2 linked regions of the Thalassospira sp. TSL5-1 genome follow. The protein of the gene in region 1 interacts with the protein of each later gene in a pairwise test. Links are inferred from orthologs where the notes say so. Each region holds a gene or a part of one and is shown in the gene's direction. Other genes may lie near its edges.

Evidence for each region.
Region 2: the proteins of LF95_RS08890 (region 1) and rlmB interact in binary tests that used the Escherichia coli proteins (3 or more experiments, as listed by UniProt). The link is inferred for Thalassospira sp. TSL5-1 from one-to-one orthologs.

The regions. Positions count from the first base shown.
Region 1 is NZ_KV880637.1:1,873,626-1,880,467, reverse strand. The notes cover bases 1,398-4,343. They hold LF95_RS08890 (bifunctional ADP-dependent NAD(P)H-hydrate dehydratase/NAD(P)H-hydrate epimerase), read left to right. Parts: upstream 1,398-2,108; coding sequence 2,109-3,578; downstream 3,579-4,343. Other genes in these bases: LF95_RS08885 (malonyl-CoA decarboxylase), read left to right, coding at 3,768-4,343; LF95_RS08895 (D-amino acid dehydrogenase), read right to left, coding at 1,398-1,927. Outside these bases: LF95_RS08900 (PAS domain-containing sensor histidine kinase), read right to left, coding at 1-640; more of LF95_RS08895, read right to left, coding at 674-1,397; more of LF95_RS08885, read left to right, coding at 4,344-5,255; tig (trigger factor), read left to right, coding at 5,600-6,842. UniProt on the Escherichia coli protein: Bifunctional enzyme that catalyzes the epimerization of the S- and R-forms of NAD(P)HX and the dehydration of the S-form of NAD(P)HX at the expense of ADP, which is converted to AMP.
Region 2 is NZ_KV880637.1:938,238-945,046, reverse strand. The notes cover bases 1,849-4,761. They hold rlmB (23S rRNA (guanosine(2251)-2'-O)-methyltransferase RlmB), read left to right. Parts: upstream 1,849-2,852; coding sequence 2,853-3,671; downstream 3,672-4,761. Other genes in these bases: LF95_RS22745 (hypothetical protein), read right to left, coding at 4,537-4,722; LF95_RS04400 (rhodanese-like domain-containing protein), read right to left, coding at 3,960-4,292; tuf (elongation factor Tu), read right to left, coding at 1,849-2,330. Outside these bases: rplC (50S ribosomal protein L3), read right to left, coding at 1-694; rpsJ (30S ribosomal protein S10), read right to left, coding at 711-1,019; more of tuf, read right to left, coding at 1,140-1,848; LF95_RS04395 (PrkA family serine protein kinase), read left to right, coding at 4,867-6,809. UniProt on the Escherichia coli protein: Specifically methylates the ribose of guanosine 2251 in 23S rRNA.

The DNA.
Region 1 (6,842 bases):
CATCGGCGAGCTTGGCCGAATCAAGAACATCATTTACCAGCGACAATAAATGCAGGCCTGCCTGGTGAATGTCTTGCCCGCATTCACGGTAGGCAACGTCAATATCGCCCAGAACGCCGTGTTCAATAAGTTCGGCATTGCCGATAATGGCGTTTAGCGGTGTTCGCAATTCGTGACCCATATTGGCCAGAAAATCGTTTTTGGTGGCGTTGGCATCATGGCGTTGCTGTTGAGCGAATGTATCCTGACGGACCTGATGAGGGCCGGGATTTTCAACAAGCGTAAGCAGGGCCGCTATGTGGCTTTCTCCTGCATGGTTTAGCGGAAGTGTTGAAACGGTCATGTGACATGGAATGGTGTTTTGAGACTCGTTGATGACCATAATATCGCCAGACCAGAACTCACCGGAGGAAAAAAGCGCATCAAGACCCTGCACAATGTCGGGATTGAGGAATGAAGCCTGGCGATGTTCGATATCCCCAATATTAAGCTCCAGCATATTTGCAAGGGCCTGATTGGCATGCAGAATTTTACCGTCCCGTGCGCAGATCGCCGTCGCATAGGGCAGGGCGTCACATAGGGATCCTATTGGCGCAGTCAGGTTGGTTTCGCCTGTCATGTCAGGCTTGCTGGAACGCACGCATTTACCCCCCAAATCGATAGTGACGTTGGATCAGAAACGATCCACTTGCAGTCCCTGTAGCGAGATTTCGGGGGCTTTATTTGACATGACATCTGCAATGGCTTTGGCCGACCCGCAACTCATGGTCCAGCCCAGCGTTCCGTGCCCCGAATTGAGAAACAGGTTATCATAACGGGTTGCTCCCAGAACAGGGGCAGAATCGGGTGTTACCGGGCGAAGACCGCTCCAATAATCAATTTGGTCACGATTTCCACAATGCGGAAACAGTTCAAAGGCTTTATCAGTGATCAATTGCTGACGGCGTGGTGACATGCGCAGGGAGTATCCATCCAGTTCGGCGGTGCCCGCGACGCGCAAGCGGCTGCCAAGCCGGGAATAGACCATTTTGACACTGTCATCGATCAGGCTGACGGTGGGTGCGCCATCCTCGAACCCGGTTGTGTCAATGGTGATCGAATATCCCTTGCAGGGATAAATCGGCAGTTTGATGCCAAGAGGATTGGTGAGGAACGGGCTGTAACTGCCTAAACAAACAAGGTATTTGTCGCCGCGAACCGGGCCGTTACTGGTGCGGACATGATCGATTTTCGTCCCGCTGGTTGCCAGTTCGTGAATGGAGGTATCATATAAAAACGTTGCCCCCATTTTCCGGCATCGGTCTGCTAGGGCGAGGGTGAATTTTTGTGCATCCCCACTTTCATCATCGGGCGAAAAACTTCCCCCAATCACCGGATGACGTGAGTGTTTTAAGGCTGGTTCAATGGCAAGGCATTCCGCCGCGCTGACCACCCGGCGTTCAAGGCCGAATTCCTGCATGATGTCAGCCGTTTTTTCGACTTTTTTCATCTCGTTTTCGTCGTGGCAGATATGAAGAATGCCTTTGCTCAGGCTGTCATATTCCAGGCCAAGCTGTGCGCGAAGTTCCTTGATGCAGGAACGGCTGTAAATTGCCAGCCTAAGGGATTTTTCGATATTCTGGCGGGTGCGGTCCGGGCCACAATTGCGCAGGAAACGCAGCACCCAGGCAAAGAGTTGCGGGTCAAATCGCAACCGGAACAAAAGGGGAGCATCTTCCTGGCCCAGCCATTTCAGGCTTTGCCAAGGGGTTTGCGGAGTGGCCCAGGGCAGGGCATGGCAGGCGGAAATTTGCCCGCCATTGGCAAAACTGGTTTCCTGTGCCGCTTTTGGCTGACGGTCGATCACTGTAACCTGATGACCATTTTGCAAAAGATAATAGGCCGAGGTCGTGCCAACGACACCCGCACCTAACACAACAACCTTCATGCCGGAATTGCCTTGTTTGCTCGGATTTGTTTGGCAGAATCATCTGCGCGGGGCACTATACGCACTGCGAAAACAAATAGCTACCAGTGGGAATGCGTAACAGCCCTGTTCCAGTCAACATTTTGGAAGATATGGGTTCTGTCGGTGTTATCGGGATTTACGCCCGGAAAACGGAGGTCCGATGCAAGAGATTTTAACGGTTGCCCAGATGTATGAGGCAGACCGGCGGACAATTGAAAGCGGCGTTTCTGGCGAGAGTCTGATGGAAAATGCCGGGCACGCCGTTTTTGAGGAGATTGTCAGCCGATTTTCGTCCTGCGCGGTGTCGGTTTTATGCGGACCGGGAAATAATGGTGGTGACGGTTTTGTCATTGCCCGCCTGCTGCGAGACCAGGGCTGGAACGTGCGTATTGGCTTGCAGGGCGAAGTCGAGAATCTTGCAGGTGATGCCCGAATTCATGCGGAAAAATGGACAGGTATCGTTGAACGGCTATCTCCGGCAATGCTTGTCGGTGCTGATTTGGTGGTTGATTGCATTTTTGGTGCGGGCTTGGCGCGCGATATTGAAGGCGAACTTGCGGTATTGGTTACGGCAATTAATGAATGTCCTGCCAGTGTTATCGCGGTTGACGTGCCCAGCGGGATTGACGGCACAACGGGGGAAATATGTGGTGTTGCTGTCGATGCTGATTTTACCATCAGTTTTTGCCGGCCAAAACCGGCGCATTATTTGCTGCCGGGCAAGGATTTGTGCGGACAGTGTATCATCAAGGATATTGGCATTTCGTCCGATATTGTGGGGTCGCTCGTCCCTGATACCTTTGTGAATACGCCGCAAATATGGGAATCGTTTATTCCGTGGCCGGTTAATAGCGGGCACAAATATCAACGCGGCCATGTTTTGGCAGTGGGCGGTGCCCATACCACAGGTGCAGTGCGCCTGGCAGCACGGGCAGCACGGCGTGCCGGGGCGGGGTTGTTAACCGTTTTGGCAGAACCAGCGGCATTGCCGCTTTACGCCCAGGATGCCCCGGGTGTGATGGTTGCGCCGATTGCGAAGTTTGAAGAACTGATGCAAGACCCCCGCCACAATGCGGTGCTGATTGGCCCGGGGGCGGGTGTGGGGGATGATACGCGCAAGCGTGTGATCCATGCTCTTCATTGTGCACGGGCCTGCGTATTGGATGCCGATGCCCTGACCAGTTTTAGCGATGATCCCAGCACGCTGTTTTTTGCCGTTCAGGGGGCAACGGTGATGACACCCCACGAGGGCGAATTTTCCCGGCTGTTTGATAATCTGACCGGCGATAAACTTTCGCGCGCACGGGCGGCGGCAAAACGAAGCGGTGCGGTCCTTATATTAAAAGGTGCGGATAGCATTGTGGCTGCGCCGGATGGCCGGGCGGTGATAAATGATGTTTTTGCCCCCTGGCTTGCCACGGCCGGAAGTGGTGATGTTCTTGCGGGCCTGGTTACAGGGTTATTGGCGCAGGGGATGCCCGCGTTTGAGGCAGCAGCAATGGCCGTATGGTTACACGGGCAGGCGGGGCAGGCGTTTGGACCGGGCCTGATTGCCGAGGATATTCCCGATGCTTTGCCTGGACTGTTATCGCGCCTGTGGCAGCGCAGGGCGCTTGAGGTCGTGACTTAGGGCACACTGTAGCAGGGCGTTGATATGCACGGGCTTGGTGCTGATGGTGAATGTTGTTTTAATGCTTATGTCTATGGTGACACCCGTGCCAAAAAGAGACCACCTTATTGGCACTTGCTGCCTTTGTGATTTCACCTTTGTTGTCAATGCTTGGCGTTCTATGGGTGCAAAAGCAGGATCGGATTGTGAATGAACCAGACCTTTATTGACCGTACGTTTGACAATATTCGCCAGTTATGGCGTGACATTCGTGGAACCTCGGTCGTGCGCAGTTTGGGCTTCGATGATGAAGCAGCGCAAAAAGACCGCTGGCGTCAGCAGATAGCGGATTGTCTGGCGCATCGTGGCGGTGCGGTTTCGGCCCGGGGCCGTGCGGCAGAGCTGGGGCACGATTTTTTGCGCCTTGATGAGGCAGGCCGGATCGAATTTTTGCATTTGCTGGTCAATGAGTTTGATGTTGACCGGTCCAAATTGGCAGCCGTGATCAAGGACTGGCAACAGGCGGATGACCTCGCCGAACGTACCATGCTGGAAAGCCGTATGCGCGCCGACTTGGTGCCGCCTTACCGAAAATTATTGCAGGAATTTACGGCATTGCCACAGGGCGTTAAGTTCCTTGTCGATTTGCGTGCCGATCTTTTGCGCTGGCGTAAGGATGCCCCGGGGCTGGTGTTACTGGAACAGGATTTGAAAACGTTGCTGTCAGCTTGGTTCGATATTGGCTTTCTTGAATTGCACCAGATTACCTGGAATTCTCCGGCTGCTCTTTTGGAAAAACTGATCGCCTATGAAGCCGTGCATCAAATTCGTAGTTGGGACGATTTAAAAAGCCGTTTGGCCAATGACCGGCGCTGTTTTGCGTTTTTTCATCCCGGTATGCCCGACGAGCCACTAATTTTTGTCGAAGTTGCCCTGGTTTCTGGCATTGCCGAAAATGTTGATGTGTTGATTGATCGTGACCTAGATGACCAAATTGCCGATCCAACACGCGCCGATACAGCAATCTTTTATTCGATTTCCAATGCACAGTCCGGTTTGGCGGGCATCAGTTTTGGCGATTTCCTGATTAAGCGTGTGGTGGCGGAACTCAAACGCGATCTGCCGAACCTGCAGCAATTTGCCACCCTGTCGCCGATACCGGGATTTCGTCGCTGGTTGACCTCTGCCATTGACCAGATTGACGCGATGGCGGCCACCGATGTTACCGACAGTCAACAAGCCGAAACATCAGAAGAAGGCGCGACAGGCACGGCTGTTATTGTGAAAACCAAACCGGACCCGCAGGTTCCCCGGCATCTGGTTGAGGACATATCCCTGTGCCGCCCGCTCGTGACCAGCGAAGAAGACGAAGACATCACGCAAGTTGAAAAGGTATGGCAGATACCGGCAGATAGCCGCACGGCATTGTTGCGGTTGGCGGCGCATTATCTTTTGAACGAGCGTCGTCCGGGCCGGGATACGGCTCTGGACCCTGTTGCGCATTTTCATCTGAGCAATGGCGCGCGCGTCGAACGGCTGAATTTTGATGCCAACAGTTCGGTTGCCGGGCAGGCACAATCCTTTGGATTAATGGTAAATTATCTGTATCAGTCGGACGAAATCGAGAAGAATCACGAAAACTATGTCGGTGGCGGTAAAATTGCAGCATCGGGCACTGTTCGCAGACTTGCGGCTTAATTCAAGGCATTAAGCCCGTTTGGTTACGGGAAAATTCAACTATTTTCGTCGCTTTGTGCTTAACTTAACAGGCGACGCTTGCATGAGTGGATTGAAGTTTGTATTAAGGCGCACCCACACCGGTTTTTCCGGTGCGGGAGGTATGCTTTTGTGCGGGCGTGGCGGAATTGGTAGACGCGCTGGATTTAGGTTCCAGTGGAGAGATCCGTGGGGGTTCGAGTCCCTTCGCCCGTACCATTGCAGATCAGAAAATAAAAAAGCTATTCGTTAAGTCATATTGACTTCTGACGTCCGGACGGCGTCGCGTAACGGACATTATTCGAACCTAAGCAAAAGAGTTATCTATGCAGGTTACAGAAACCAAAAATGAAGGCCTGGCGCGCGAATACAAGGTCGTTGTGCCGGCCGCCACGATCGAAGAACAGGTTAACGCCAAGCTGGAAGAAATCAAAGACCAGGTTCGTCTTCCGGGTTTCCGCCCTGGCAAAATCCCGACCAAACTTCTGCGCCAGCGTTATGGCAAGTCTGTTATGGGCGAAGTTCTTGAAGCTGCTGTAAATGACAGCACCAGCAAGATTCTGTCCGATAACGAACTCCGCCCGGCCGTTCAGCCGAAAATCGAAGTCACCGCCTTTGATGAAGGCAAAGACCTCGAATATGATATTTCGGTTGAAATCATTCCGGCCATCGAGCCGATGGATTTCTCGAAGCTGAACCTGACGCGCGAAGTCGTTGAACTTGACGACAGCAAAGTCACCGAAACCCTTGATCGCATCGCTGCAGCACAGGGCACCACCGAAGCCCTGAAGCGCAAGCGCAAGGCAAAATCCGGTGACGTTCTCGTCATCGATTTCCTGGGTAAAGTGGGCGGCGAAGCCTTTGAAGGCGGCAAAGCGGAAGACTACGAACTCGAACTGGGTTCGGGCACCTTTATTGCCGGTTTTGAAGATCAGTTGATCGGCGTCAATGCCGGTGATGAAACCGTTGTTAAGGTTACATTCCCGGAAAATTACGGTTCTGACGAACTGGCGGGTAAAGATGCCGAGTTCGACGTGACCGTTAAGGAAATCAAGGAAAAGAAACCCGCTGAAATTGACGATGAACTCGCCAAGAAGCTGGGTCAGGAAAGCCTTGAATCCCTGAAAGAAGCTATCCGCAAGGATTATGGTCGCGAATACGAATCGGTTGCGCGTCAGAAAATGAAGCGTGATCTGCTTGATCAGCTGGCTGACAATCACGATTTCGATCTTCCGGCATCCCTGGTTGAAAATGAGCTGACCGGCATTGTCGAGCAGATCAAACAGGCACGCGAAGCCGGCCAGGAAGATGACGAAACCAAGGGCAAGTCTGAAGAAGAACTGACCGAAGAGTTCCGTGAAATCGCGGAACGTCGTGTTCTGCTGGGTCTGTTGCTCGCCGAAGTTGGCCGCAACAACAACATCCAGATCACTCAGGAAGACATCAATAAGGTTCTCGTTGCCGAAGCCCAGAAATACCCGGGCCAGGAACAGGCTGTTATTGAATTCTATAAAAATAATCCGCAGGCCTTGCAGGCGCTTCAGGGCCCTGTATATGAAGACAAGGTGG
Region 2 (6,809 bases), 940 kb from region 1 along the record:
CAGCTTCAGCAACCGGGGCAGCACCCTTAAGCGCGGCCGGGAACGGCAGACCTTCCGGTGCAGCACGCTTCACGGCATCCTTGACAAGGACATAGGCGCCCTGGTGACCCGGAACAGCACCGTGAACCAGAACCAGACCTTTGTCTGCATCGGTCGAAACGACCTTCAGGCTCTGAACGGTAACGCGGGCAGCACCCATATGACCGGCCATTTTCTTGCCTTTGAAGACACGACCCGGATCCTGGCACTGACCAGTGGAACCATGCGAACGGTGCGAAACAGACACACCGTGCGACGCACGCAGACCACCGAAGTTGTGACGCTTCATCGCACCGGCAAAGCCCTTACCGATAGAGGTACCGATAACGTCGACATACTGACCTTCAACAAAGTGGGCAGCTGAAAGTTCAGCACCAACTTCGATCAGACCGTCTTCGCTAACACGGAACTCGACAAGCTTGGCTTTCGGTTCAACTTTTGCTTTGGCGAAGTGACCGCGCATCGGCTTCGATACGTTTTTCACTTTTGCCTTGCCGTAACCCAGCTGTACGGCGACGTAACCGTCGACATCATTGGTACGGTTTGCGACGACCTGAAGATTATCAACCTTCAGAACGGTCACAGGAATATGCACACCCTCATCAGTGAAGATTCGGGTCATGCCGACTTTCTGGGTAATAAGTCCACTACGCATTGCGGCTTACTCCCGATTAAAGCTTGATCTCGACGTCAACACCGGCCGCAAGGTCGAGCTTCATCAGAGCATCAACGGTTTGCGGAGTCGGGTCGACAATGTCGAGAAGACGCTTGTGCGTACGGATTTCGAACTGTTCACGTGACTTTTTGTCAATGTGCGGTGACCGCAGAACAGTGTATTTCTCAATGCGGGTCGGCAGCGGAATCGGGCCGCGGACCTCTGCGCCAGTGCGCTTCGCCGTATTGACGATCTCGCGCGTGGACTGGTCCAGCACGCGATGGTCAAACGCCTTCAGGCGAATGCGAATGTTCTGACTATCCATGTAATTATGTACCGGAGCCCTCAAAAGGACACCGGCCCCTCAACTGGAGTTGACGATTGCCGCAAAAAGTATCGCGGGCGGCTTATGTAGCCGCCCGCGACACAAAGATCAAGGAAAATATTATTCGATGATCTTGGCAACGACGCCCGCGCCGACGGTACGACCGCCTTCACGGATTGCGAAACGCAGACCTTCGTCCATCGCGATCGGTGCGATCAGCGTGGCGGTCATCTGAACGTTGTCGCCCGGCATCACCATTTCGGTGCCTTCCGGCAGTTCGATCGAACCGGTAACGTCCGTGGTACGGAAGTAGAACTGCGGACGGTAGTTCGAGAAGAACGGCGTGTGACGGCCACCTTCATCCTTCGTCAGGATGTAGGCTTCTGCCTGGAACTTGGTGTGCGGGTTGATCGAGCCGACATGTGCCAGAACCTGGCCACGTTCGACATCTTCACGCTTGGTACCACGCAGCAGCGCGCCAATGTTGTCGCCAGCTTCGCCCTGGTCGAGCAGCTTGCGGAACATTTCAACGCCGGTAACGGTGGTTTTAACGGTGGCTTTGATGCCGACGATTTCGACTTCTTCACCAACCTTGACGATACCGGTTTCAACACGACCGGTCACAACCGTACCACGACCCGAGATCGAGAACACGTCTTCGATCGGCATCAGGAACGGCTTGTCTTTCGGACGGTCCGGCGCCGGGATGTAATCGTCAACCGCTTTCATCAGCTCAAGAATCGCGTTCTTGCCGATTTCATCGTCGCGACCTTCCAGAGCAGCAAGAGCCGAGCCCTTGATGATCGGAATATCGTCGCCCGGGAAGTCGTAGGACGACAGAAGCTCACGGATTTCCATTTCGACGAGTTCGAGAAGCTCTTCGTCGTCAACCTGGTCAACCTTGTTCATGAACACGACAAGTGCAGGAACGCCAACCTGGCGTGCAAGCAGGATGTGTTCACGGGTCTGCGGCATGGGGCCGTCAGCTGCCGAAACAACCAGAATACCACCGTCCATCTGGGCTGCACCGGTGATCATGTTTTTCACATAGTCAGCGTGGCCCGGGCAATCGACGTGCGCATAGTGGCGGTTTTCGGTTTCATATTCGACGTGCGCGGTCGAGATCGTGATACCACGAGCTTTCTCTTCCGGTGCCTTGTCGATCATGCTGTAGTCCTGGAACGATGCCCCGCCGCTCTCTGCAAGAACTTTGGTGATCGCTGCGGTCAGCGTGGTTTTACCGTGGTCAACGTGGCCGACGGTGCCAACGTTGACGTGCGGCTTTGTACGCGCAAACTTTTCCTTGGCCATTGCCCTCAGATCCTAATCCGAACCAAAAAAACACGTAAGAACCCACCGCACTAGCCGACGGGTAACTAAAATTCTGGAGCGGGTGAAGGGAATCGAACCCTCGTCGTAAGCTTGGAAGGCTTCTGCTCTACCATTGAGCTACACCCGCATATTTATATTGCGAGCTCTCGCGAGGGCGAGAGATTGGTGGAGGGGGCAGGATTCGAACCTGCGTAGACTAAGTCGGCGGATTTACAGTCCGCTGCATTTGACCGCTCTGCCACCCCTCCACGGGGCTGAAACGCTGTTGGCTGTGATGCCCGCCTCGTTTCGGCGAGGGAGGGAATACGTTGCAGGTGCCCTTCTTGTCAACAGCAAAAAAAGCACGAATTCGCATTTCCTTTCCTATATGCTCATTTCACCCGGCAAACCGGGCGAAACAAAGTGCATTCAAGTTCTTATGAGTTGGAGGTTTCCGCCACAATGGCGCGCCGCAGCAAAAACCGTTCGTTTTCCCGCCCCGCCGCTTCTCCGGATGGGGCCATGCCCCCGCAAGAGGCGGAAAACAATGACAGCAATTCCCGTCGAGGTCGCGGACGCGGCCGGGATTCAGGTGCCGGGCGTGATTCGTCGCGCCTGATTCTTTTTGGTCGCCACCCGGTCATGATGGCCATTGAAAACCCGCAACGCACGATTCATCGCATCTGGGCCACTGAAAATGCCCGCGAAGAAATCAATTATGCCTTGCAGGAAGCCGGTCGCACAGACATCCCCGTCGATAATGCCGGGCGTGTCGATATTGACCAAATGCTGCCCCCCGGTGCCGTGCATCAGGGCATGGCCATGCACTGTGCCCCCCTGCCCCAACCCGGTGTCGAGGATCTGGTTGCCGAATTTCGCGATCAGGATTCGGCAACGGTGCTGATTCTTGACCAGGTAACGGACCCGCACAATGTGGGGGCGATTCTGCGCAGTGCTGCTGCTTTTGGTGCCAGTGCCGTCATCGTCCCCGACCGCAACGCACCGCAAGAATCGGGTGTCCTTGCCAAATCTGCCAGCGGGGCACTGGAAGTTGTGCCCTATATCCATGCTGGCAATCTCGCCCGTGCGCTTGAAGCCCTTAAGGGGGCGAATTTCTGGCTCGCAGGCATGGATGGCGAAGCCCAACAAACCCTGGCCGACGCCAAACTGACCGGCAAGGTGGGAATCGTCATGGGATCTGAAGGCGATGGCCTGCGCCGTCTGACCCGCGATAATTGCGATTTTCTGGTCAAACTGCCGATGACGGACCGCATTGAAAGCCTCAATGTTTCCAATGCGGCGGCCGTTGCCCTTTATGAGCTGTTTCGCGCCCAGGGATAAACCGGATTTCCTTTTGCGCGAATCGCTTGAAACAAAAGGATTTATCGCAAAATGACCGGCGGCGAAAAACCGGATGAATCAGGGGCTTGCAATCCTGATCAAGCCGGACTATGTTCTCGCCGCTCACGCCGGCATAGCTTTAATTGGTAGAGCAGCGGATTTGTAATCCGAAGGTTGGGAGTTCGAGTCTCTCTGCCGGCACCATCAAAAGAAAACCCCGCACACCTTCACAGGTTGCGGGGTTTTCTTTTGGTCTAAAACAGCCCAAACGCGGCGAAGCTATCGAACCTATTTCTGAACAGCAAAACCATCCCGTGCCCAGGACTGCACACCGCCCTTCAGCGTCATGACCTTGCAATCCAGATGTGGCAACGCGGCACTGGCTGCCCCAAAGGACCGCTGCCCCACCGCACAGATAAAAACGATATCGCACTCCATTTCGTCGGTCTGATCGATCAAGGCGGACATATCGAGGTCGCCAAGCGGGATGTTAATGGCCCCTGGCACCGTACCAGCGGAAAATTCGTCGGGCTGACGAACATCAACCAGCAGTGCGCTTTTCTCCTGCAAAATCCGGTTCAGGGCTTCACTGTCAATAAAATATACAGAATTTTCTGACATTGTTTCCTTTCATGACCTGCGCGTATCAGGCACACTGTCTGGTAGTGAAAGATCATTGATGATGTCGTATCAACATGTCGGCATCCCGTCACCAACTTGTGAACGGATATTGGGATAAAACCGGCTGGAACTTACTGAAATTTTTAAAGAACATATTGCGTAGCCGCAATGCAGTAACCACGTTCTATAGTAGTCGCGTTATACTTCCATCCTGTCGCCCTGGCCTTGCACAGGGGCACAATATTTAACGGAAAAATTTCTTTCCGTCGCCCGGCAAGCCGACCGCGGACATCAGGGATGAAAATTTCGACAGGCGGGCACTTTTGCAGCCTGTTTCCCGGGTCTTATCGACGCCAATTTTAGAAAATTTGCCGTGCATTGACACCCGAGCTACGCCTTTTTTCAAAAAACGTTCCGCAGAAATGTCCACGCCACATCTTTGTCGGAACTTAAAACAACTGGTGCGGCCCGGTGCCGTGCCCAAAAGATCAATGATTCGACCGGGAGAGTTGCCTCAAGACCGGACCATGACGAGAGAAAAGACGTGCGATAATTTTGGAAAGGAGACCGCGCCATGGCTGAAGACCAGGATATCTTCGAGCTATATGCGGAAGGCTATGACGGAAAACGGGAAACCGAACTGACCATACGCGATTATCTCAATTTATGTCGCGATGATCCATCGGCCTATTCGTCGGCGGCCGAACGCATGATCAAGGCCATCGGAGAACCGGAACTGATCGATACCTCGACTGATTCCCGCCTTGGCCGGGTCTTTCTAAACCGCACGATCAAGCGGTATCCGGCCTTTAGCGACTTTTTCGGCATGGAAGAAACCATCGAACGCATTGTTGGTTTCTTTAAATATGCCGCCCAGGGGCTGGAAGAACGCAAACAGGTTCTTTATCTGCTGGGGCCGGTTGGCGGGGGTAAAAGCTCGCTTGCGGAACGGCTCAAGGAACTGATGGAACATGAACCGATTTATGTTCTGAAGGCTGGCAACGATATAAGCCCGGTTTTTGAAAGCCCGCTGGGCCTGTTTAACCCGGCAAAAATGGGTGATGCCATCCAGGATAAATACGGCATTCCCAAACGCAGGCTGACCGGCCTGATGTCGCCCTGGGCGGTCAAACGTCTTGATGAATTTGAAGGCGATCTTTCCAAGTTTTCGGTGGTGAAACTGCTGCCATCGCGCCTGCGGCAAATTGCCATTGCCAAAACCGAGCCGGGTGATGAGAACAACCAGGATATTTCATCGCTTGTCGGCAAGGTCGATATTCGCAAGCTGGAATATTACAGCCAGAACGACCCCGACGCCTATTCCTATTCTGGCGGGCTTAACCGTGCCAACCAGGGCATGCTTGAATTTGTCGAAATGTTCAAGGCGCCGATCAAGATGCTGCATCCGTTGCTGACGGCAACCCAGGAAGGCAACTATATCGGCACGGAGAACCTGGGCTCCATCCCGTTTCAGGGCATGATCCTGGCCCATTCCAACGAGGCAGAGTGGCAAAGTTTCAAGGCCAATAAAAACAACGAAGCCTTTATCGACCGGATCAGCGTGATCAAGGTGCCCTATTGCCTGCGCGTCACCGAAGAAACCAGCATTTACGACAAATTGCTGCAAGGCTCCGAACTGGAGCAGGGCTCCTGCGCGCCGGGCACCCTTAAAATGCTGGCACAATTCTCGATTCTGTCGCGCCTGCAGGAACATGAAAATTCCAACCTGTTTTCCAAAATGCGCGTTTATGACGGCGAAACGCTCAAGGATGTCGACCCCAAAGCGCGTTCGATGCAGGAATATCGCGATTCGGCCAGTGTGGACGAAGGCATGGACGGCATTTCAACCCGCTTTGCCTTTAAGGTTCTGTCAGAAACCTTCAACCACGATACCCACGAGGTGGCCGCCGACCCGGTGCATTTGATGTATGTGCTTGAGCAGGCCATTCGCCGCGAACAGTACCCGGAAGAACGCGAAAAGGAATATATGGAGTTCATCAAGGCCGAACTGGCCCCGCGCTATGCCGAGTTTATCGGGGCGGAAATCCAGAAGGCCTATCTTGAAAGCTATTCCGACTATGGTCAGAACCTGTTTGACCGTTATGTCGCCTATGCCGATGCCTGGATTGAAGACCAGGACTTCAAAGATCCCGATACCGGGCAGCTTCTGGATCGCAAAATTATCGATCAGGAGCTTTCAAAGGTCGAAAAACCGGCAGGCATTGCCAATCCGAAGGACTTCCGCAACGAAGTTGTCAAATTTGCCCTGCGCGCACGCGCCAATAACAAGGGCAAGAACCCGTCCTGGACATCGTATGAAAAACTGCGCGACGTAATTGAAAAACGTATGTTCAGCCAGGTCGAGGATCTGTTGCCGGTGATTTCGTTCGGATCGAAAAAGGATGGCGATACCGAAAAGAAACATAACGAATTCGTCAAACGCATGATCGACCGTGGCTATACCGAACGCCAGACCCGCCGCCTGGTTGAATGGTACATGCGCGTCAACAAGGCGGG